DNA from 4 places in the Micromonospora sp. NPDC049230 genome. Region 1 is predicted to be linked to each of the others. Evidence: riboswitches for the same ligand, from Rfam matches in the RefSeq annotation. Region 1 holds a riboswitch; each other region holds the start of a gene.
The links. Region 1 has a riboswitch for cyclic di-AMP ahead of AB0A95_RS05180 (hypothetical protein). Riboswitches for the same ligand answer to the same signal wherever they lie in the genome.

Region 1 (5,914 bases):
CCCGCGCCCGGGGGTGCCGTGGTCGGCACCCCCGCTTGGCTCGGGTCCGCTCGGGTCGCTCCCGGCCGGCGGGGTGCCGGTCACGACCGTGAACTCGGCGGTGTGCACCGCCCCGCCGTGCCGGAAGTCGAGGTAGAGCCGATAGCTGCCGGCCGAGGGCACGTCGGCGAGGAAGGTGACGGCCGGGCCGGGTCGGGTCCGCCCGTCGCCCGGCGTCCCGTCCGGGCGCACGTGCAGGTACGCGAGGTCACCCCGGCGCAGTGCCACCAGGTGCCCGTACGCGCCCTGGTAGGGCTCCAGGTCGGTGACCGGCCGCCCGTCCCGGCTCACGGTGAGGGTGAGCGCCGCGGTGCGGCCGGGCTGCGGCACGCCGGTCAGGGTGACCGTGTAGCCGTCGACCGTGGTGCTTGTCGCCGGAGCCGGCAGCGGTCGCTCGCTCAGCGCACCGGGGACCGTCACGTCCACGCCGAGCGTCAGCGGCTCACCCCCGGTCGGGGTGAAGTCGGCGAACGCCCGCCACTGCCCGGGGCCGGCCAGCGGTGTGCCGACCCGCCAGGTGCCGTCCGCGGCCAGGTCGGGGTGCACGTGCCGGAAACCGGACAGGTCCCGGCGGGCCACGATCAGGTGCATCCGCCTGTCCTGCGCCACGTCGTACCGGGTCACCGGCTGGCCGTCCGGACCGGTGACCCGGAAGGCGAACTGGTCGGCCGGGGCGTCGACCAGGTCGAGGGTGTAGCCGCGGTCGGAGACGAGCAGCCCACCGGGAATCCGGGCGGCCGGCTCGCCGCGTTCTTCAGTCGCGTGGACGGCGTCGCCGTCGTGCCGGCCCTCGACGACCGGGGTGCGGTCGACCGCTCGGCCGACCCCGTAGGTGGCGCCGAAGACCGCCGCGAGGCCGACAGCGAACCCGGCAAGCCTCGGCACGGTACGCATGCCGGCCCCCGCGCTCACGCGTCGACGAGGTCGTAGCCGGCCTCGTCGACGGCGGCCCGGACGACCCGCACGTCCAGCGGCTGCTCACTGCTCACGCTGACCTGCCCGGTCGCGAGGTCGACCTGGACGTCACGCACGCCAGCGATGGCGCCGACCTCGGCGCTCACCGCGCTGACGCAGTGCCCACAGGTCATGCCCTGCACCTGGAACGTCGTGTTCACCATCGGATCGTCTCCTTGTCGTTACCGGTACCCGGTGGGGGTATCACATCCAGGAGCGACCGTACCATACCCCCAGGGGGTACGCTATCCTGGTCGGCATGACCGCATCCACCCCGATCCGCGGGTACACCGCCAGCAAGGACCAGCTGCTCGCGCGGCTCCGCCGAGTCGAGGGCCAGGTCCGCGGCATCGAGAAGATGGTCGACGACGACCGCTACTGCATCGACGTGCTCACCCAGATCTCCGCGATCCAGGCCGCCCTCGACAAGGTGGCGCTGGGGCTGCTCGACGGACACGCCCGGCACTGCATGCACGAGGGGGCCGCCGAGGGGCGGGCCGACGAGATGGCCACCGAGATGATGGCGGCCGTCGGCCGGCTGATGAAGCGCGGCTGACCGCCCCGCACCCCGACGCCGGCACGCGGCCCCGCACCGACGACACCCCGCCACGACCTGCGCCCCCGAGCCGGGCTGGTTAGCATTCCCCTCGATGACCCCCCGCATGCCGCTGCGCGAACGGGCACCGGCGTCGCCACGCCGTGGCGTCGCCGCTGACCGCCGGGGCCGGGCACTGGCCATCAGTGATCAGGTGGTCGCCGGTCAGCGATCCGCCGCGTCTCGCGCCACGATTCCACGGTGCGGATGAACCGACCGGCGCACTGACACGTATCCCGCACCGGATCGTTGGGAGTCTCGTCTTGGGTTCCGACCACACCCGTTCCGCTCCGCCCGCCCCGCCCCGGGTGCGGCGGCTCCTCGTCGTGACGGTGGCGCCCCTCTTCGTCGCCACGGTGCTCGCCGCGGCGCTGCTCTGGCCGCGCGGCGGGACACCGCAGACCGACGGCGGGGCGGACGTGCCGCGCTACGGCGGCACGGTGACCCGGGTGGTGACCGAGCCGTGCCCGCCGCTGCCGTCGAGCCCGGAGGGCACACCCCGGGTCGGCGGCGGGCCGTGCGGCACCGTCGACGTCCGGGTGGACGACGGGCCGACCGCCGGTCAACAGGTACGGACACCGATCCCCGACGGACCCGGCGCGCCACGGGTCGAGGTCGGCGACGAGGTCATCCTCGTCGAGCTGACCGATCCCACCGACCCCGCCACCAGCAACTGGAACATCGCCGAGCACCAGCGCGGCACCCCGCTGCTGTGGCTGGCGGTGATCTTCGCCGCGGCGATCGTCGCGTTCGGCCGCTGGCGGGGTCTGGCCGCGCTCGCCGGGCTGGCGGCCAGCTTCGCCATCCTGCTCACGTTCGTGCTGCCGGCCATCGCCGCCGGCGGATCACCCCTCCTGGTGGCGGTGGTCGGCGCGGCCCTGATCATGTTCGTGGTGCTCTATCTGACGCACGGCGTCACCGCACAGACCTCGGTGGCGGTGCTGGGCACCCTGGGCAGCCTGGTGCTGACCGGTGTGTTGGCCACCATCGCCACGGCCGCGACCCACCTCACCGGCTTCGGCAGCGAGGACGCGACGACACTGTCGATGTTCCAGGCCGACGTGGACCTGCACGGCCTGCTGCTCGCCGGGATCATCATCGGATCGCTCGGGGTGCTCGACGACGTGACGGTCACCCAGGCGGCCACCGTCACCGAGCTGGCGCACGCCAACCCCGGGCTGACCCGGTTGCAGCTGTACCGTGCCGCGACCCGGGTGGGCCGTGCGCACATCGCCTCCACTGTCAACACCATCGTGCTGGCGTACGCGGGCGCGTCGCTGCCCCTGCTCCTCCTGCTCACCGCCGACGCACGACCGATCGGGCAGATCCTCACCAGTGAGTTCCTCGCGCAGGAGATCGTCCGCAGCGCGGTCGCCACGCTCGGTCTGATCGCCGCCGTGCCACTGACCACCGGGCTGGCCGCGATCGTCACCGCCGCCGGGCGGGCCGATGCCACACCGCCCGCCGACGCCGCCCGGCGACCACCGGAGCCGGACCCGGCGGAGGCGATGGCCGCCCTCAGCTCACCGCGAACCTCTCGGACCAACGAGCCGGACCAGACGCGGACCCCGCCCCCATCCACGGCCATCGACGGGTGGCCGGATTCGAACAGGAGCACGGAAACGACATGGTGACACTCCTCAGCGTGACCAGATCGGGTCTCCACCCTGAGAACCGCGTCACTGATCACCCAGCGCAATGGCGAAATGACACTTTTGGTCGGTATCCAGGCGTAGCTCACCCAGTCCACTCTCGGGTAACCTCGCTGCCGGTTACCGATGAAGGCGCGAAGCGGCGCCTGCGGGGCCACCGCCCAATCGCCAACCGGCGAGCCGGGGACCCAGGTACGTGGGGTGAATCCGCGTCAGCGGTAGGGGCCACTTCCGCCCCGAACCCGTCAGCTAACCCGGTCGGCGGTCGACGGAAGGGAACATTGTGACGGCACCCCTACGCCGCTGGTTGACACCCGTGGTGGCCGTGATCGCCGCACTGACAGTGCTCGCCGGGCCCCAGCCGGCCCACGCCGCCCCGACGACCCCGACACCGTCCGGGCACGAGGAGGACGGCGAGCCGAAGCTGCTCAACGACGTCATCGAGCAGGCCAACCGCGACTACTCCGCCGCCAAGTCCAAACTGGACAAGTCCAAGAAGCGGCAGCTTGAGCTGGCGCGGGAGGTGGACCGGGCCAAGGCCGACCTGGACGCGTTGGCACCACAGGTCGGGCAGATCGCCGCCCAGTCGTACCGGACCGGTCGGATCGGCGCGCTCGCGATGCTGCTCGAAAGCGACGCTCCCGACACCTTCGTCCAGCGCGCCGCGATGCTCGACGAGATCAACATGGTGAACGAGAACAAGCTCGCCGAGGTCAACGCGGCAAAGGCCCGTGCCGAGGAGGCCAAGCTGGCCCTCGACACCGAGGTTCGCGAGCAGCAGAAGCAGACCGCCGTGATGGCCAAGCGGAAGAACGAGGCCGACAAGGCGCTCTCCCTGGTCGGCGGCAAGGGCTTCACCGGCGGCCTGGTGGACGCCACCTCGCCGGTCGCCAAGATCGGGCCGGGCCGCACCGCCGACGGTGACTGGAAGGCGCAGTCGTGCAGCGAGAACGATCCGACCACGTCCGGCTGCATCACGCCGCGGACGCTGCACGCGTACAAGGAGGTCAAGCGGGCCGGCTTCAACCGGTTCGTCGGCTGCTACCGCCCCGGCGGGCCGTGGGAGCACCCGAAGGGCCGCGCCTGCGACTGGTCGCTACAGAAGAGCGGCTTCGCACCCTGGCACAACGAGGACACCCGGACGTACGGCAACAACGTCGCCGCGTTCCTCATCCGTAACGCCGACCGGCTCGGCATCTACTACGTGATCTGGAACCGGCAGATCTGGTTCCCGGCGAGCGGCTGGAAATCGTACAGCGGGCCGTCGGACCACACCGACCACGTCCACATGTCACTGCTCTGACCCACCGGATCCTCCGTCGAGGGCCGCTCCGCCTCGCGCGGGGCGGCCCTCGACGTGTCAGGCGGCCGCGGCCGGGTCCGGTGACCCGGTCGGCACGTCGGGCGTCGCGAAGCCGGCCGGCACCGCCGCCACCGGGCGTACGACGCCGGCGGCGAGCCGGTACGACACACCCACCACCGCGCACCGCCCCTGCGCCACCTCGTCGGCCAGCACGGGCGACTGCCCGAGCAGCGTCTCGACGGTCTGCGCGATGTGGATGTCGACGATGCCGTCGATGTCCTCCACACCCTCGCTACGGGCCCGGGACAGACTGGGCAGCACGGCATCGACCACCGCGCCCAGGTGCCCGGGAGGCTGCGTGCCGGTCGCCGCGGACTCCCGCGCCGCCTGCACCGCCCCACACGAGTCGTGGCCGAGCACCACCACCAGCGGGGTGCCGAGGACTGTCACCGCGTACTCCACGCTGCCCAGCACCTCCGGACCGGCGGTGTGCCCGGCCGTGCGGACCACGAACAGGTCACCAAGCCCCCGGTCAAAGATGATCTCGGCGGCCAGGCGGGAGTCGGAGCAGCCGACGATCACCGCGAACGGGTGCTGCCCGTCGGCCACCGCCGCCCGGCGCCCGGCGTCCTGGTTGGGGTGGCGCGGGGCGCCGCTGACGAAGCGCCGGTTTCCGGCGGTCAGCTCGGCGTACGCCTGCGCCGGATCGCTGATCGCGGACGCCCGGTCGGTGGTCCGCTGCGGACCCGGCTGCCCGCCAGACATTCCGGGAAGACTCATCCCCGCACCTCGTATTCACGCGTTTGACCTGGTCAACCGGCTTGTCAGCCGGGCCGGCGGCGGGCGCTGGCTCGGGCTCCACCGTCACACGCACCGTAAGATGCGTCAAGGTATGCGTGATTTACATTTCATACGTTGACTTCGGGTCGACCCCTGGGCGACGCACCGGGGGCAGGGCGGGCGAGACTTCCGGGGCGGGGCGGACATCCGGAAAGGCGGTCACACATGGCGAGCACTGCGACGGGCGACACCGGCGGCGGGCGGAACTGGACGTTCCTCACCAACCACGGGCACGTCCTGCTGGCCATCGCCCGCGACCCCACCGCCCGGCTACGCGACGTCGCGGCCGAGGTCGGCGTGACCGAACGGGCCGCGCAGGCGATCGTCGCCGACCTGGAGGCGGGCGGGTACCTGCACCGCACCCGCGTGGGGCGGCGCAACGAATACACCCTCAACCCGTCCGGTCGGTTCCGGCACCCCGCCGAGGCCTACCGTCAGGTCGGCGACCTGCTCGCGCTGTTCGCCGAAGCGCCCACCACGGAGGTCGACCCGCAGGCCTGACCCGCGTTGCCGGGCCGCTGCCCGGCGGGG
Region 2 (5,914 bases), on a different contig from region 1:
CTGGTTGGGCGCGGTGGCGGCCGAGCTGATGCGCCGGGGGCTCTGGCGCGGCCCGGGGCTGACCTGGGCCAGTGTGATCTTCGTGGGCATCTGGGCGGTGGCCGCGCAGTGGATCCCCGCGGAGCTGTGGACCACGCTGCTCGCTGTCGCGTACCTGCTGGTGATCGCCGCCGCCGCCGATGCGGACGTGCGGGGCAGGCGGTCGCCGTGGCGGTCCCGGCCGCTGGTCTGGCTCGGCGAGGTCTCGTTCGCCTTCTACCTGGTCCACGTGCTGGTGATGACGAGCGTGCTGCGCTTCACCGGTGACTGGGGGACCGGCTTCGAGGGCTGGCGCGGCCCGGCCGTGGTGCTCGGCTTCCTGCTGGTGAACCTGGTCCTCGCCGGGCTGCTGCACCGCTTCGTCGAGACCCCGATGATGCGCCGGCTCGCACCGCGCCGTCCGGCCCGACAGGTGTCCGTGCCCGGACAACGCACCGCCGCGACCCAGGCCGCCGCCGACGCGACCGGCGGCGGCGGTGCCCGAACCGAGCCCGGCGGGCCCGACCAGACCGACAGTCGATCGACGTACGCGGACACCCGCTGACACTGTCCACCCAGGTCAGCGTCTCGGCGCGGCGTGCGCCGACACGCCCGTGGTCGATGCGTCAGGCACCGGCACGACGGTAGCGTGGGGACGTGCTTCCGGTCGCGTTCACCTGTCCGCTGTGGTGGGTGGCGCGCTGGGCGACACGGGTGCTGACCAGCCTCGCCGTCGTCGCGGCCCTGGCGCTCGGCGCGGGCCCGGCCTCGGCCGCCGCACCGACGCCAGGCGCCCTACCAGGCCTGAGCGCCGTGCCGAGCCAGAGCGCGGTGCTGTCGCAGTTCGGCTCCGGTTCGCTCGCGACGTCCTGCCAGCCCACCTGGCGAGCCGCGGCCGAGGATGCCGCGCACCCGGTGCCGGCGGCCCGTGCGGGTGTCGCCGAAGGGGTCTTCCCGGCTTGGTCGGTCGATGCGCAACCGGCTCTTCCCGGCGCCCAGGGCGCCATCGCGACCGGCGTGCTGCCGGTGTGCGAGACCAGGTCCGACCGGCTGCCGCTCGTCGACGGTCTGCACAGCTCGCCGCCCCGGGGCCCACCCGGGCGCTGAGCCATCCGGGACACGCGTCCCGTCGCCGCGCCCTGTCGACCCACCAGCTCCGCACCCTGCCGATCCGTGGCCCGCCGTGGCCGGGCGGCCGGTGGGGCTCCCACCGCTCTGCTTCCTCCGCGAGGTGCCGACCATGGAGACAACCGTTTTCTACCAGTTCGTAACCGAGGTGCCGCAGGCCGCTGCCATCTGGTCGGCCCTGTTCCTGCTGGCGCTCGGCGTACTCGCCGTGCTTGTCGCCCGGCCCGAACGGGACCGACCCGCCGACGACCCGTCGCCGCCCGTCCCGACCGCCCGCGAGGTGGCCGCGGCCGAAACCGTCGACAGGCACCGGTACGCCGAGGAGGTGGCAGTCGCCGCGGCCGGCGCTGCCAGGACGGCCGGGCGGCGACGGGATGCCTGGCTGACGGCTCAGGACCAGATGGAACGGGCCTGGGCGCGCTACGACAAGGCGGACACCGCCGCGCGTCGCTTCGCGGGGTCCGGGGCGCTACCCACCCCGGGTACCCCCCGCACCCCCGCCGAGTACGCCTCGCGGGAGCGCTACCTGCACCGCGCGGCGACGGCGGCGTACTGGCGGGGTGACCTGACCATGGCGCAGCTCGGTGACGTCTTCGGGCGACGGGGCTGGGATCCCCGGCGGCACCCGGTCGAGCAGGAGGCCCTGCTCAGCCGGGCGATCCGGGACGCGAGGCTGGCCGACTACCAGGCCGCGGCCACGGCGGAGCGGGCCGCCTGGCGGGATGCGGACCTGGCCGCCTCCTCGGCGCGTACCCTCGTCGCGGAGGCGGCCACGGCGGTTGCCCGGTTGCGGCCGAGCCCGGCACCCGCCCGCCGGTTGGTGCGCGGGGTGCCCCGGCCCGCCGTGGTGGCTCGCTGGCGCCCGGCCCGTGCCCTTCGAGCCCGATCCGTTATGTGAGCCCGGTCACGGGATTTGCGATTCGGGCGTCCGGCACGATCGGCTCGATTTTTCCCGGGATTGTGGCCGCATTGTCGGCGGCCTGTCCGGTTGTCGACCGTAGGCGCCGCCGTAACCGGTTGTCCCATCGAGTCACGTCATCGGCAATACGCGCAGAAATTGCGGCGCGTATTGAGGTTTACGCAGGTGAGGACGGCTTGGCAGGGTGCGGACGGGCCAGTAGTGTCGTCCCGTCCGGTGCGGTAACCGATCGCAAGAGGCGACGCCGCGCCGACCCGCTCAATCGTGATCAACGAACCGGGGACCCATCAGTAAGTCCGGGGTGAATCCGCGAGCCACGGCCCGCGGTAGGGCGATCTTCCCGCCCGAATCCGTCAGCTAACCCGGTAGGCGGTGTCGGAAGGAGTTCCAAACTCGTGCAGCACCTTTCCACCCCTCGGCTGTTCCCTCGCCTCCACGGCGCAGCGGTGCCCCCGCTCATCCGTCCAGTGACGGTGAGCTGACCCCCCGGGTCATCGCCTCTCCCGCCCGGCCGTGCCGGGCGTTCCCCTGAGCGGTTCACCATCCGCGGACCACGGTCCGCGCGCTGGCGCCTGCCCGGACGCCGATCGCGCCCCGGTGTGCCGCTCTCCCCCCGATCCGTGGAGGACCCCGTGAAGCACACCATGCAGCGTCAGCTCCGCCGCATCGCGACCGAGCGCCCGTACCAGATCGTCGCCGCCTCCGCCGCGGCCCTCGTGCTCGCCGCCACCACCGGCACCCTGCTCACCGTCGCCGACGACGCCCCGGCCGCTCAGCGCACCGCGACCACTGTCGCCGAGATGCGCAGCGACGTCACCACCTCGCACGACGACGCCTCCCCGTTGGCCAGCGCCGCGCCGTCCAGCGCCGCCCCGGCCACCAGCGCCCCGGCGCCCGCCGCCAAGGTCAGCAGCAACCCGGATCTGACCCGCAAGCCGACGCGGCCGAAGCCGCCCGCGACAAAGGTCCTCGACTACGAGTACGAGGCGCAGAACACGTACTACAACTGCGGCCCGGCGGCCACCCGCAACGCGCTCAGCGCCACCGGGATCGACCGCACCCAGGAGGAACTCGCGGCCGAACTGGGCACCACCGAGATGGGCACCAACTCGGCCGAGGACACCACCCGGGCGCTCAACGCCGAGGTGAAGGGTTCCCCGTACCGGACCCGGATGTTCCCCAGCGCGCCCAGCCCGGCGCAGATGGACCGGCTCCAGGCCGACGTCGTCCGGGCCATCACCGACGGCCGGGGTGTGGTGGCCAACGTCGTCGGCGACGCCACCGACACCGACGGCAGCTGGCATTCCTACGGCGGCGGCCACTACGTCGCCGTCGTCGGTTACAAGGACAACGGTCGCACCGTGCGGATCGCCGACTCGGCGAACCCGACCGACCCGTCGTACTGGATCACCACCATCGACCTGGCCAACTGGATCACCAGCCGGGGCTACTCCGCCTGACCCAGGCGCACCGACCGCCGCGGGCGTCGTCCCCCACGAGGGGCCGACGCCCGCGGCGTCTCTTCCGCCGGCCCGGGGTACGTCCCCTCCGTCGCGGGTGCGAAACCCGTGGTGGCGCCGCACCCCGACGTCTACCATCCCGCGGTGATGTCCACTGTTGAGCATGCCCTGATCACCACCGTGAGCCTGAACGTCGTCGACACCCGACTCGACGACGCGGCAGGTCGCTGCCGGCCGCTCGTCGCGTCGCTCGGCGCGGTCAGCCTCACGGCGTCCCGAACCGAGGTCGACGGCCCCCGCAGCGGGGTGAACCTGGACCTGACGCTGACGCCGGCCGCCCCGTCGGCGTCCGGCGGGGAGGCGGTGCGGCAGCTGGCCGCCCCGCTGCTGGAGCGCTTCCGGTGGGGCCGTGGTGACCTGGACGTCGTGGAATCGGCGGCGGGCTACCCGATGGGTTTCGCCGCCGGTCGGGAGCGGACGACCGACGGGGTGACGCCGTTGAGCGTGTCCGTCGGCGCGGTCGGTGACACCGCGGAGCAGTGGTGGGATCCACCGGAGTGGCTGCCCGCCGACGCATCGGTCCTCGCCGTCCGGCGCCGGGTCAGGCGACTGCCGGTGGCGGCGTCCGACGACGACGTGGTGGTCCGGGTGCACGCCCGGCTGACGGCCCCGGATCTCGACACCGCCCTGGTCCGCTGCCTTCCACTGCTCGGGAGGGCGGACGTGTGGTCCGTCGACCTGCACCCGGTGGCGGTCGACGGGGGCGGCGTCTGGGGTCTGGCGCTGCTCCTGGTGCTGCCCCTGGTCGAGGTGTCACCGCAGGCTCCATTCGGGACCGGGGTGGACGCCCTGGCCGCCGAGTTCGGATTGCTGACGGGGCGCCTGCGCAGGTCGCCGCTCGGCGTCTGGATGGTGGCGGCGATGGAGGCGACCCGGCCGCTCACCGATGCGCCGACGGTCGAGGCGCTCTACGTGCGGACCGGCATCGACCCGTTCGACCCCGGGCCGGTTGATCGGCCGGTGGAGACCCGGGAGATGGGGCTGCGGGGCCGGGAGAAGGACGGTCCGGACGAGGCCGAGTTGGCCAACGCGATCGAGGAGGCGTTGCGGGACGCCGTACGGGTCGTGCTGACCGTCGACGTCGTCGGGCCGGTCGCGGACGCCGCGGCCGTCGTCCGGGACGTCGTCGGGATCGACGAGGAGGACATCGAGTCGATCAGTAGCGAGACCCTCGCCGACGGGCGGCGGAGAATCGTGGCACACCTCGGGGCCACGATGATGAGCGCCGAGGAGGTGCTGCGGTTCGTCGTCGCCTCCACCGAACTCCAACCGTGGGAGTTCTCGCTCCCCGAGTCGGCAGACGGTCTCGCGGCAGCCGAGTGGCAGGGGCCGTCCGGCACGTCCGGCATCGTCCGGATCGAGCTGAACGCGGGGAAACGGCTCGGCTTGAGCTAGCCCTCTCGCCGGGCCCGACAGTCCGGGTCAGGCGAGGGGGGAGAGCTGCGGCGAACGCTCGGCCGCCGGGTCCTCCGCCGCCGCCAGCTCCCGGCGGGCGGCGGTCAGGAACGCCTCGGCGTACGACTCGGCGGGGAAGTCACCCAGGTAACGTCGGCGGGTGGCCCAGCGTTCGGCGGCGAGCGGATCGGTGTCCAGCAGTGCGGTCAGCACACCGTCCAGGTTGGACAGATCCCGCCGCAGCACGTAACCCGACGCGGCAAGCGGGAAACGCTCGGTGAACCGGTCGCCCTCGTCGCCCATGTCGGTGACCGCGTACGGCTTGCTGGAGTAGAGGTAGTCCGAGATGACCCCGGACACGTCGGAGACCAGCGCGTCCGATCGGTTCACGCACTCGGTCAGGCTCAGCTCGCGGGCCGCCGCACCAACCACGTGCTGGCGACCGCTGCGGGCCCGGTCGGCGACGAGCAACTCGGTCAGCCGGCCCAACTGGCGGGCCGAGGCCGGGTTCTGTGCCGTGTACGGGTGGGCCCGCAGGATCACTGTCGCGCCGCGCTCCAGCAGCCGCCGCAACAGCCCCTCGGCCACCGGCAGCGAGCAGTAGTCAGCGTCGGCGTGGTGCCCGGTCCACGTCGGCGTGTACAGCACCGTCGGATGCGCCAACCCCCCAGCCGGCTCCGGGCGTACCTGGATCGACTCGACCTGTGGGCGGCCCACCACAACGAACTTGTCCGCCGGGATCCGCACGCCGGCACGGGCGTACCTGTCGATCGCCGCCGGCCCGGCCACGAAGATCCGGTCGAAGATCCCCGACACCGGGTTGGCGCTCGGCGCCTTGTCGCTGTCGCCGTGGTGCAGTTGCACGTGGGTGAGCTGGGTGAAGCGGATGCAGTGGCTGTTCTTCGCGCCGTGGTTGACGTAGAACGCCGTCCGC
Region 3 (5,914 bases), on a different contig from region 1:
CGGTGGGCGCCGACGTCGGGTTGTGGAACCACGCCCGCTGCCCGAGGTACCAGATCGCCGTCCAGTCGCCCTGGCGGCCGGCAAGCGCGTACGTCTGACCGGCGGAGGCACGGGCACCGTGGTCCGACACCTCCATCGTGTTGGGGGTGCCGTCGGGGCGCAGCGCGATGTCGTTGACGAGCGGCGCGTCCGCGGCCGGCGCGGAGCGCAGCACCACCGCCGAGGAGCCGCGTGGCGCGCACGGCACACCGGCGGTGACGCAGCCGACGAACGCCGGCTGGTTGGTGGCGAAGTCCGGGTCGATCCGGACCAGACCGGTGGCCGGGGTGCCGGTGTCCAGCCGGGGCGCGTGCAGCAGCGTGAAGTAGTGCGTCCAGTCCCAGTACGGGCCGGTGTCCCAGTGCATCCCCGCAACGTTCGCGGCGACGGTGCCGGGCACGTTGTCGTGGCCGATGATGTGCTGGCGGTCCAGCGGGACGCCCAGCCGCAGCGCGAGGTGCCGGACCAGCTTCGCCGAGGCCCGGTACATCGCCTCGGTGTACCAGGTGCCCTGCGCCGCGAAGCCCTCGTGCTCCAGCCCGACCGCCTTGGCGTTGACGTACCAGTTGCCGGCGTGCCAGGCGACATCCTTGGTCCTGACGTGCTGGGCGACGTGCCCGTCCACCGAGCGCAGCGTGTAGTGCCAGCTCACGTAGGTCGGGTCCTGCACGAGTTGCAGGGTGGTCGCCCAACTCCCCTCGGTGTCGTGGATGACGATGTACTCGACCTTCTGCCGGGCGGGCCGGTCGGACAGGTCGTGGTTGCCGTAGTCCCCGTCGCCGAACGCCGCGTAGGGCGCCGGGATCCACTCGCAGGAGATGGTGCGGGGGCACTCCAGCCCGTCCGGGCGGGCGAGCCGGCGTAGACCCAGCCGGTCCAGCCAGGAACGCTCCGGGCGGATCGCCCGGGCCGGCAGCGTGATCCGCGCTCCGTCATCGGTCATCCGCGACGCGCCCGTGCCGATGGTGGTGAAGACCTCGTCGGCGAAGGCCGCCGCGGCGTCGGCGGTGTCCGCGCCGGCGTAGCGGGCCACCGCGCCGTACCAGGTGGCCGGGTCGGTGCCGGCACCGACCGGCGCACCCAACGCCCGCTGGTACGAGGCCAGCAGCGCCGCGCCGCCCCGGATGTTCACGCCGACGTCGGTACGCAGCGAGTCGGGGGCCGCGCCGGTCAGCGCGGCGGCGGCGTCCACGGTCTGCAACGCGGCGGCCGATGGTGTCGGGTCCGCCGGCCGAGGCGCGGGTTCCAGCGAGGTACGGGAGTCGTCGCCACGCGGATCCTCGGTGCCGCTGCCGGTGTTGTGGTGGCCGGCCACGGGGAGCGCGGCCACGCGTCGGGCGTCGGTCAGGTGCATCGGGCCGTAACCGCCGCTGGTGCTGGGTGTGCCGGCGTTGCTGTCCCAGCGGGACTCCAGGTAGGAGACGCCGAGCAGCACGTCGGTCGGTACACCGAACTCGGCCGCCGCGGCGGCGTACTGCTGCTGGCGGTCGCCGCCAGGCGCGGCGGCGGCGTTGGCGGGTGGCGGCACCGCGGTCGCGGCGGCGACCACGGCGGCGGCGAGCAGTGCGCGCCGGCCGGAGGACAGGGTTGGATGGTGCATCGAACCCCCCAGATTCCACGGGTGCAGGTCAGGTCACCTTCGCGCCGCCCGGGAGCCCGCGTCAATACCTTTCTATGTGTCGACCTGTCTGGAAAGAAATCTTCGCGTGTGGTCGGTGCCCCCTCCGATCGGTACGGAGTGTCACGGCCGCGCGGGTTGCGGAGGGGTAACAAGCGTCTCTACTCTGGTCTTTTGTCGGCCCGATAGCAGCTCCGCCCAGCCCGGGCGGTAACGGACCGACACCGCCGAGTCGTTTCCGAACGAACCGGGGACCCATGTCCCCCGGGGTGAATCCGCAGCCACTGCGGTAGGGCGCCGACTTCCCGCCCGAACCCGTCAGCTAACCCGGTAGGCGGTCAGGAAGAAGGAGTACGGAACCCCGGTGGCACTCCATGCCCCGCGGCCGTCGTCCGAACGGTCGGCAACAGCCGGCCCCATGCCGATCGCGCCGCGCCCACGCTGGTCCCGCTTCACCACCGCGCTCGCCGCACTGGCCGGCGTCGCCGTCGTCCTGGCCGGCAGCGCCACGGCGGCCCACGCCGACCCGTCCGTCGCCGAGATCGAACGCCAGATCGACGCCGACTGGAACAAACTCGAACCGATCATCGAACAGCACAACGCCACCCGGATCGACCTCGCCGCCAAGCGCAGGCAGGCCGACGCGCTGGCCGCCCGGATCGCCCCGCTGGAGCGCCAGGTCGACGCCGCGATGGACAAGGTCAGCGCCCTGGCGGTGCGCGCGTACAAGGGCGAGAACGTGCTGACCGTGAACGCCGTGCTGGGCAGCCGGTCACCCAGCGAGGTGGTCGGACAGCTGGAGATGCTCGACCGCTTCGCGCACAACCAGCAGCAGAACGTCCGCGAGGTGGCCGACCTGCGCGACACGTTGGCCGGGCAGAAGGCGCCGCTCGATGCGATGGTGGCCCAACTGACCCGCACCGAGGCTCAGCTGGCGGCGAAGAAGAAGCAGATCAACGAGGAGATCGACAAGCTACAGAAGCTGCGCCTCAAGGTGTACGGCAGCGGTGGCGGCGGTCCGCTGCGCCCGGCGCCCTGCCCTGCCAGCTATCCCGGTGGCGCCGCCGGCACGGCGGTCAAGTTCGCCTGCGCGCAGATCGGCAAGCCCTACGTCTGGGGTGCCGAGGGCCCGAACTCGTACGACTGCTCCGGGCTGATGCTGGCCGCCTGGGCGAAGGCCGGGGTGTCCCTGCCGCACAACGCCGCCGCGCAGAGCCGTGCCACCAAGAAGGTCGGCAAGCCCGACCTGCGCCCCGGTGACCTGGTCTTCTACTACAGCGACATCCACCACGTCGGCATGTATGTCGGCGGCGGCTGGGTGGTGCACGCCTCGCAGGCCGGCGAACCGGTCAAGATGAAGGGGGCCGATGACGGTCAGGTCCACAGCTACGGCCGTCCAGGCTGATCAGTGCGCTGACCGGGGGCCCGTCGCGATCCGTCGCGGCGGGCCCCCGTTGTCACGGGTTCACTTCAGCGGGTGGGCCAGGTGCGCCAGTGCTGCCAGGCGCGACTCGGCGTCGGCCCCCGCTGCCCCTGGTAACGCGAGCCGTAGACCGCCGACCCGTACGGGTGCTCGGCCGGCGAGGAGAGCCGGAAGATGCAGAGCTGCCCGATCTTCATGCCCGGCCAGAGAGTGATCGGCAGGTTCGCCACGTTCGACAGCTCCAGCGTGACGTGACCGGAGAAGCCGGGGTCGATGAAACCGGCGGTGGAGTGCGTGAGCAGCCCCAGCCGTCCCAGCGAACTCTTGCCCTCCAGCCGGCCGGCGAGCTGGTCGCCCAGCGAGATGACCTCCAGCGTCGAGGCGAGCACGAACTCACCGGGGTGCAGCACGAACGGCTCCCCGTCGGGCACCTCGATCGCCGACGTCAGGTCGTCCTGCTGCATCGCCGGGTCGATGTGGGTGTAAAGGTGGTTGTTGAAGACCCGGAACAGCCGGTCCAGCCGTACGTCGATGCTGGAAGGTTGGACCAGGGTGGGCTCGAACGGCTCCAGGCCCAGCGTGCCGGCCTTGATCTCGGAGACCAGGTCGCGGTCGGAGAGCAGCATCGGACCACCATAGCGGCGGCCCGAAAACCCACCAGATTCGGTGCCGGTGACCAGCGCGTCGAGGTCGCTGCTCGTACATTTGTTCGATAGAATGCTCACATGGCTTCCTGGTCCGAATTCGCCGCCGACGAGCCCCGACTCGCCGACGGGATCCGCGTTCTCCTCCAGCAGTACGGGCCGGGCTTCGGCTACCTGGCCACGGTCCGCGCCGACGGCGGGCCCCGGGTCCATCCGGTCTCCCCGGTCATCACCGACGAGGGTCTCTTCTGTTTCATCATCGACTCTCCGAAGCGCCGTGACCTCGAACGCGACGGCCGCTACGCGCTGCACTCGTTCCCCCCGGAGGAGAGCGACGACGAGGCGTACGTGGCGGGGCGCGCCCGTCCGGTGACCGATCCGGCCCGGGTGGCGCAACTGGCGCAGAGCGCCCGCGCCGAGCCGCAGGTCGACTGGAGGCTCTTCGAGTTCACCGTCGACGTGGCGATGCTCACCCGCCGCGAGCAGCACATCGCGGGCGTCCCGGGCCTCGCGCCGGGTCGGCCGGCCGTCCGGGTCTGGCTCGACCCGCACGCCCCGGCGGCGACTGCCGCGCCACTCACGGTGCCGCAGACCCGCCCGGCCCGCCGCAGCCGTGACGTCCAGTGCACAGCCGCCTGACCGCAGACCAAACACAGCGGGTGCCGGCTCCGTCGTAACGGAGCCGGCACCCGGCTGTACGCACCGCCCCGCCCCGCGCCGCCCGGGCTTGCCCGACATCGCCCGACACTGCCCCGTGTCGCCCGGCACTGCCCCGTGTCGTCCGGCACTGCCCCGTGTCGTCCGGCACTGCCCCGTGTCGTCCGGCACTGCCCCGTGTCGTCCGGCACTGCCCCGTGTCGCCCGGCGTCGTCCTGCGTGGTCCGGCGTCGCCCTGCACTGCCCCGTGTCGTCCGGCGTCGTCCGGCACTGCCCTGCGTCGCCCCGCGTCGGCCCCGTCTCGCACGGCACCGCCGCGCGCCGTCCTGCGGGCGCCGCCCCGCATGATCGACTCGGTTTTGGTGAAATCGCGGTGTCCCGGCCGCTCAGACACCCCGACTTTCAGGAACCCGAGTGGATCAAGCCGGGCCGAGCCCTGGCCGAACCAGGCAGAGCGGGCAAAACGGCGCGCGGGCAAGCGGCGGGCCGGGGTGCCTGGGTGCACGGGCCCGGCGACTCGGGTACAGTGGTGCCGCTTGCGGGTGTAGTTCAATGGCAGAACATCAGCTTCCCAAGCTGACAGTGCGGGTTCGATTCCCGTCACCCGCTCCAGTCGCGAGAGCCCTGGTCAGGACCGATGGTCCCGCCAGGGCTTCCGTCGTTCTAGATGGCTGAAACAGGGCGCTGTGCCATTAGCCCGCCTCGGCGCCCGTCCCGTCGTCCTCGGCGGCCGGTCGCGTCCGACGCCTGCTCGGCTTGTGTCCGGCCGCCCTGACGGCCTTGTCGATCGCGTCGGCGATGACCTGGTCGCCTCCCGATTGGCGTGTTGATAGATCAGCGCCGCGCGGGGACTGTCGTGGCCCATCCGGGCCATGATGTCTCGCAGGCTGGCGCTGGGCGCCCGCGACGCGAGCGTGTTGCCGGGCCCGGTGTGCGGGCTACCCGGCGGCGCAGCCGACATTGTTGAGCGTGAACGCGATCGGCACCGCGTCGCTGGCCTGCCAGGTGCCCAGGACGCCGAAGTCCACCGAGGCGCCCGGCGCCACCAGGGGGTTGTAGCTGAGGTTCCGGGCCGTGACGGTGGCACCGCTCTGCTGTGCCGTGGTGGACCAGGACTGGACGATGTGCTGGTCACCGGGGAAGGTGAAGCTGAGCGCCCAACCGTTGATCGGCACGGTGCTGGTGTTCTTGATGGTGATCTGGGCGGTGAAGCCTCCCGGCCACTCGCTCCCGGTGCGGTAGCTCACGGTGCAGGGCGCCACCGGCGGCGGGTCGATCGGCACCGTGGCGGTCCGGGTGAGTCGCGTGCCGGTGGCGCTGTTCTCTAGCAGGACCGTGACCTCCAGGCCGGTGGCCGTACAGCCGGAGGGCACAAAGTAACCCTCCTGCCAGCTGAAGGTCGCGCCCGGATCGACGGTGACCGCCCAGCCAGGCAGCGAGGGGAGGGCCGGGCAGCCGGTGGGGATGCCGGGGGTGGAGCCGACGAACCGGCCGTAGATCGCCGTGCCGACCTGTTGCTGTTGGGCGGTGCAG
Region 4 (5,914 bases), on a different contig from region 1:
CACCGACGCCGCTGTTCCGGTACGCGTTCCGCCAGGCGCGGGCAGCCCACCTGGCCCTGGCCACCCGCCTCGGCCCAGCCCTCGACCGCACCGGCGAGGCCCCACCACCGGCCTGAGCGCCCGCGCGCGTCACCCGGACCCGCTCGCGCCCTGCCCCGCCATGATCGTGCACGGTCCAGGAGGTAGTGGCCTGCGGGCGTCGGGAGGCCACTACATCTTGGTTTTAGCGCGATCTGGGGGCCCGATCTTGGGGGCCCGGTCGCGGTGGCCCGGTTGCGGTGGCCCGGTCACGGGTTGCGGCCGTGCCCCGGGAGGGCGGGTGGGGCGGCGGCCCCACGGTTTGTAGGTGGACAGCACCGTCGCGATGATCATCAGGCTGGTCGACACCGCGGGCGCGATCACCAGGTCGACGCGGTCCCGTGCGGGGAGGGCGGCGCCCACCGCGCCGGCGTGCCGCAGATTCGGCGTGAGCAGGAACAGCACCAGCCCGACCATGACCGTGGTGAGTACGAGCTTGGCGACCACCCAGCGATAGCGCCAGAGGCCCCACGGCGTGAACAGCGCGCTGGCGACCCCGATCAGCCAGACCAGGACGCTCAGCGGCGCGAACAGCACAGTGCCGACAAGCGCCGTGACCGGGTAGATCACCGCCGGGTCGGCACCCCGCTGCACGGCGATGCCGAGCGTGAGGAGCACCAGGTCGGCACCGAGCCACCCGAGCGAGGTGACCAGGTGCAGGGTGAGGAGCCCCTTGCGGGCGGTGGGTGGGATCCGACGCATACCGCGATGCTGCCCGCCGACCCGCGCCAGGTCGTCCGACCGCCGACGACATCCGGGGTACGCCCGGCGACGTAGCCCGGCCCGGCGAGCACCCCGGCCCTGGTGACGACCCGCCCTCGTGATCGACACGACATCGCCGACTCCGGGGTATCCCGTCGTCCCGGACACCCCGGAGTCGGCGAACGCGAGTGGATCATTCCCGGACCGGGCCGGGGGCCGTCGGGTGGGTCAGTAGACGGACAGGTGTACGTGGTTGGTGTGGTCGGTGGACGGGGTGCCACCGGCGCCGCTGTACGACTTCCACCCGCTGCTGGGCAGCCAGATCTGCCGATACCAGATCACGTACAGCACGGCGAGCCGGTCGGCGTTGCGGATGAAGTACGCGGCCAGGTTGTTGCCGTACGTCTTGTCGCCGCCGGTGGCGTTGCCGCCGAAGCCGCTCTTCTGCGCCGCGAAGTCGCAGGCTCGGCCCTTCGGGTGCTCGCCGGAGCCACTGGGCCGGTGACAGGAGACGTACCGGGTGAAGCCGGCGGCCTTGGCCTGTTCGAGCGCGTGCAGGGTGCGCGGGGTGATGCAGCCGTTGGCCGGCGTGGGGTCGTTGACGCTGCACGACTCGGATGGCCAGGAGCCGTCGGAGTTGCGCGGCGCGGCCTTCGCGTTGGCGGTGGAGGTGCCCCGGTTGGAGCCGGTGTCGGCGGTGGTCTGCGGCGGCTTGGGCGTGTTGGCGACGGTCAGGGCGCGTTCGGCCTGCTCCTTGCGCTTGGCCATCACCGTGACCTGCTTGCGTTGTTCGGTGATCTCGCCGTTCAGGGCGGCCCGGGTGCGGTTGGCCTGGTCCTTGGTGGCGAGCAGGTCGCGCAGCACCCGGTCCTCGTTGGCGGCCACCGCCTCCAGGGCGGCGGCCCGGTCCATGAAGCCCTCCGGGCTGCTGCTGTTGAGCAGCGCCGACACCGCGCCGAGCCGGCCGGTGCGGTACGCCACGCCGGCGATCTGGCCGACCTTGCCGTCGCGTTGGGCCAGCTCGACCTCGATGGTCTTCAGTTGGGTGGTGAGCTGCTGCTGCCGCTGCACGGAGGTGTCCAGAGCGCGTTTCGCGTCCAGGTAGCCCTTGCTGGCGGCCTCAAGTTGGGCGCGCAGCGACGGGGTGCCGCCCTCCTCGTCGGAGTCGGGTGCGGCGGCGGCTCGCAGGCCGGTCGGGGGAGCGGCCGAGACGCTGCCGGCCGGGATCGCGACGCCGAGGGCGAACATCGCGACGATCAGGGCCGCCAGTCGGGCGGCGGGTGGTCGTGCTGGTGCCACTGCGCATGTCCTTCCGTCAGCCGCCGACCGGGTTAGCTGACGGGTTCGGGACGGAAGATCCCTACCGCTGACGCGGATGCACCCCAGGAACGTGGTTCCCCGGTTCGCCTGGTTGGGCGATTAGGCGGCGACCGCCACCGGCGCCTGGAGGGCGCCGCCTGGTGGAGGCCGGGACCGAGCCTACCGGTGCCGGTGGGGCTGTTGCAGCCGATGTGACGGAAGGTGCCTACGTCATCACGGAAACGTGTGTTACCACTCGATCGAGCCGCAGGCCCCGGTGGCGGCGCCGGGCTCGATCTGCAACGTCGCGTGTTCGATCCGGAAGTCGTCGTGCAGGGCGGTACGCGCTGCGGTGAGCACCGCGCCGACCTCCGCGCCGGGTGCCATGGTCAGGTGCGCGGAGGCCACGTCCATGCCCGAGGTGAGCGTCCAGACGTGCAGGTCGTGCACCTCCACCACGCCGGGGACCGCGGCCAGCCGGTCGTGCACGGCGGTCACCTGGAGGTGTTCCGGGGCGGCCTGCACCAGGATGCGGACGGCGGCGCGGGCCAGCCGCCAGGTGCGCGGCAGGATGAACGCGCCGATGGCGACCGCGACCAGTGGGTCGGCCCACCACCAGTCGGTGACGGCGATGAGTAGTGCCGCGCCGATCACGCCGAGTGAGCCGAGCAGGTCGCCGAGCACCTCCAGGTAGGCGCCCTGAAGGTTGATGCTCTCCCGGGCGCCGGGGCGGAGCAGGGCGAAGGCGGCGACGTTCGCGAGCAGGCCGAGCACGGCCACCGCGAGCATCGGGCCGGCGACGACCTCGTGCGGGTCGCCGAAGCGGCGGATCGCCGCGATCACCACGTAGATCGCGACGCCGGAGAGCAGGACGGCGTTGGCCAGTGCGGCGAGCACCTCGAGGCGGTAGAGCCCGAAGGTGCGCTGCGGGTCACCGGTGGCCCGTCGGGTCGCGGTGATCGCGGCGAGCGCCATCCCGATGCCGAGTACGTCGGTGAACATGTGCCCGGCGTCGGAGAGCAGGGCGAGCGAGGAGGTGTGCAGGGCGGCTGCCGTCTCGACCACCATCAGGGTGGCGAGCAGCCCGAATGCCGCCCAGAGACGGCCCCGGTGCTGCTGTGCGGCATTGGCGACGGACCCATGGTGGTGGTCATGACCTGCGCCCACGAGCTCCACCTTCCGCTGCCGACCGGGGCCCGGTCAAATGTATGTTCACATCGCTATGTATGGAAGTGTTGGGTTCGCCGCTGGCCCGTTTGGCACGCTGGCACGGATCAGCCGGTGGGGTCGATGGTGGTGAGTCGCTGCGTGGCCCGGGACAGCGCCACGTAGAGGGTGCGCACCCCGGCGCCCGGATCCGCCCGGATCTCACTCGGGGCGACGAGCACGACTCCGTCGTACTCCATGCCCTTGGCCTCCAGGCTGGTGACCACCTGCAACCTCGGCGCGTCGAGCGCGGCGAGCCAACCGGCGACCTCGTCCCGGCGGGGGACCGGCGTGATCACCCCGACCGTGCCCTCCACCTCGGTCAGCAGGCCGGCGGCCGCCTGCACGGTCGCGGTCTCCAACCCCGTCGCGGGCACCACCAGTTCGACCGGATCGACCCCGGTGGAGCGTACGGCCGTCGGCAGCGGCAGATCGGGGTAGAGCCGGCGGATCTCCGCCGCCGCCACCGCGAAGATCTCCGAGGAGTTGCGGTAGTTGGTGGTGAGCGTGAAATCGTGCCGCTTGCGTCGGCCCAACGCCTGCTCCCGGGCCCGGTCCAACTCGTCGGGGTCGCCGGTCCACGCGGTCTGCGCGGGGTCACCCACCACCGTCCAGGAGGCCAGCCGGCCACGCCGACCGACCATCCGCCACTGCATCGGTGAGACGTCCTGCGCCTCGTCCACCACCACGTGCGCGTAGTCCCGGTAGTCCTCCGGACGCTCCCGCGCCGCCGCGCGGGCGGCCCGCTGCCGGTCGCTGGCGGTGCTCAGCTCACGGACGCCGCCGGCCAACTGGAACGGGTCACGCCGGGCCTTGGCCGGCTGCGCCGGCTTGCCGAGCAGGGCGTCCAACTCGTCGAGCAGCGCGATGTCGGCGATGGTCAAGCCGTCCGACTCCAGGTTCCGGTATGCGGCGGTGAGCAGCCGGATCTCCGCGCCGGAGAGGATCCCACCGGCGTACCGCCGCAGCCGGTCCGGCCGCGCCAACCAGCCGAGCACGTGCCGAGGGTGCAGCCGAGGCCACCAGGCCTTGAGAAACTCGCGGAACTCCGACCGCTCGGCGATCTCCGCCTCGAAGGTCCGCTGCTCCGGCAGTCGAACGCCCACCTCACGGGCCTGCGCCCAGAGCGCGGCGAATATTCCGTCGAAGCCGGCCCGGCGGACCTCGTTGCGTCGGGCACCCCGGTGCAGCGCGCGGTCGCGGACCCGGTCCAGCGCCGCCCGGTCCAGGCGCAGCAACGTGCCCCGGTAGAGCAGCCGCAGCTCACCGGGGCCGCCCGGCACCGCGTCGCGGGCCGCCCGTTCCAGCACCCGGCGCATCCGCAGCGAGCCCTTCACCGCCGCCACCTCGGGCGGGTCGGTGCGGGTGGCGCTCATTCCCGGAAACAGGGTGCCCAGCGAGTGCAGGGTCGCGGTGTCCTCACCGAGCGACGGCAGCACCGACGCGATGTACTCGACGAAGACCCCCGACGGGCCGACCACCAGGATGCCGCCACCCGCGTACCGGCTGCGGTCGGAGTAGAGCAGGAAGGCGGCCCGGTGCAGGGCGACGGCGGTCTTGCCGGTGCCGGGGCCGCCCGCGACGATCGTCACCCCGGAACCGGGTGAGCGGATCGCCTCGTCCTGTTCCCGCTGGATTGTCGCCACGATGTCGCGCATGCCCCGGCCGGTGGCCTTGGACAGGGTGGCCAGCAGCGCGCCGTCGCCGACGACAGTCATCCCCTCCGGGGCGGCGTTCGGGTCCAGCAGGTCGTCCTCGATCCGGGTGACCTTCTCGGCGCGGGACTGGATCGTGCGGCGACGCACCACGTCCAGCGGCTGCGCCGGAGTGGCCTGGTAGAAGGCGGCGGCGGCCGGTGCCCGCCAGTCGACGACGAGCGTTGTGGTGTCCTCGTCGCGGATGCCGAGACGCCCGACGTGCAGCACCTGCCGGTCCCGCAGATCCAACCGGCCGAAGACCAGCCCCTCGTACTCGGCGTCCAGGACGTGCCGCCGCTGCGCGGCGTGGAAGACCATCGCGTCGCGCTCGACCAACGAGCCGTACGTGCCCACCCGGGCCATCCGGTAGCCGTCACGCTCGGCACGAACCGCCGACTGCCGCAGTTCGGCGAGTCGTGCGTACACCCGGTCGAGATGGCGTTGCTCGACGGCGATCTCCTGCTCCAGGCCGGTCTGGTCGGTCAACGCACGCTCCTTCGACTGTCGCCGGCAGGCGGCGGGAACCGCGCGAGCCAACCGCAGAAGGGTACGGCCCCGCGCCTGGCCCGCCGCGCCCGAGGTGCGGGAACGCGCTCAGACGCCCGTTTCGGCGGGCGTCGCCCCCCGCCTGCGGGGCGGCGGTTCGGCGAGCACCCGGCGCAGGACGCCGGTGAGGGCGGCGTTGACCTCGTCCGGGCGCTCCATCATCAGCATGTGCCCGGCACCCGGGCAGACTGTCAACTCGGTGGCCGGCAGGGCCGCCGCGATCGACTCGGCACACGGCGGCGGGGTCAGCCGGTCCCGGTCGCCGACCAGGGCGGCGGCCGGCAGGTGCGCCAACGCGGTGAGGGTGTCCAGTCGGTGCTGGGTGCCGATGGAGGCGCGGAACCCGCCGATCGAGCGCAGCGAGGCACGAGCCACAGCGGAGGTCA

Region 2: another riboswitch for cyclic di-AMP. It lies ahead of AB0A95_RS04005 (C39 family peptidase); the one in region 1 lies ahead of AB0A95_RS05180 (hypothetical protein).
Region 3: another riboswitch for cyclic di-AMP. It lies ahead of AB0A95_RS09210 (NlpC/P60 family protein); the one in region 1 lies ahead of AB0A95_RS05180 (hypothetical protein).
Region 4: another riboswitch for cyclic di-AMP. It lies ahead of AB0A95_RS00600 (hypothetical protein); the one in region 1 lies ahead of AB0A95_RS05180 (hypothetical protein).

Annotation. Positions count from the first base shown of each region.
Region 1 covers NZ_JBEZCZ010000004.1:146,158-152,071, forward strand. The annotation lists gene AB0A95_RS05160 (hypothetical protein) at 1-933, opposite strand, end outside; gene AB0A95_RS05165 (copper ion binding protein) at 948-1,157, opposite strand; gene AB0A95_RS05170 (metal-sensitive transcriptional regulator) at 1,253-1,549, shown strand; gene AB0A95_RS05175 (YibE/F family protein) at 1,852-3,222, shown strand; cyclic di-AMP (ydaO/yuaA leader) riboswitch at 3,389-3,519, shown strand; gene AB0A95_RS05180 (hypothetical protein) at 3,524-4,543, shown strand; gene AB0A95_RS05185 (carbonic anhydrase) at 4,601-5,308, opposite strand; gene AB0A95_RS05190 (helix-turn-helix domain-containing protein) at 5,549-5,884, shown strand.
Region 2 covers NZ_JBEZCZ010000003.1:199,537-205,450, forward strand. The annotation lists gene AB0A95_RS03990 (acyltransferase) at 1-583, shown strand, start outside; gene AB0A95_RS03995 (hypothetical protein) at 676-1,125, shown strand; gene AB0A95_RS04000 (hypothetical protein) at 1,259-2,044, shown strand; cyclic di-AMP (ydaO/yuaA leader) riboswitch at 2,311-2,452, shown strand; gene AB0A95_RS04005 (C39 family peptidase) at 2,698-3,525, shown strand; gene AB0A95_RS04010 (hypothetical protein) at 3,670-4,980, shown strand; gene AB0A95_RS04015 (CDP-glycerol glycerophosphotransferase family protein) at 5,008-5,914, opposite strand, start outside.
Region 3 covers NZ_JBEZCZ010000007.1:173,089-179,002, forward strand. The annotation lists gene AB0A95_RS09205 (N-acetylmuramoyl-L-alanine amidase) at 1-1,639, opposite strand, end outside; cyclic di-AMP (ydaO/yuaA leader) riboswitch at 1,873-2,008, shown strand; gene AB0A95_RS09210 (NlpC/P60 family protein) at 2,076-3,062, shown strand; gene dcd (dCTP deaminase) at 3,128-3,706, opposite strand; gene AB0A95_RS09220 (pyridoxamine 5'-phosphate oxidase family protein) at 3,806-4,363, shown strand; tRNA gene AB0A95_RS09225 (tRNA-Gly) at 4,920-4,993, shown strand; gene AB0A95_RS09230 (cellulose-binding domain-containing protein) at 5,320-5,914, opposite strand, start outside.
Region 4 covers NZ_JBEZCZ010000001.1:124,565-130,478, forward strand. The annotation lists gene AB0A95_RS00590 (SRPBCC family protein) at 1-116, shown strand, start outside; gene AB0A95_RS00595 (hypothetical protein) at 211-780, opposite strand; gene AB0A95_RS00600 (hypothetical protein) at 1,009-2,028, opposite strand; cyclic di-AMP (ydaO/yuaA leader) riboswitch at 2,085-2,216, opposite strand; gene AB0A95_RS00605 (cation diffusion facilitator family transporter) at 2,329-3,246, opposite strand; gene AB0A95_RS00610 (AAA family ATPase) at 3,354-5,468, opposite strand; gene AB0A95_RS00615 (alpha/beta hydrolase) at 5,577-5,914, opposite strand, start outside.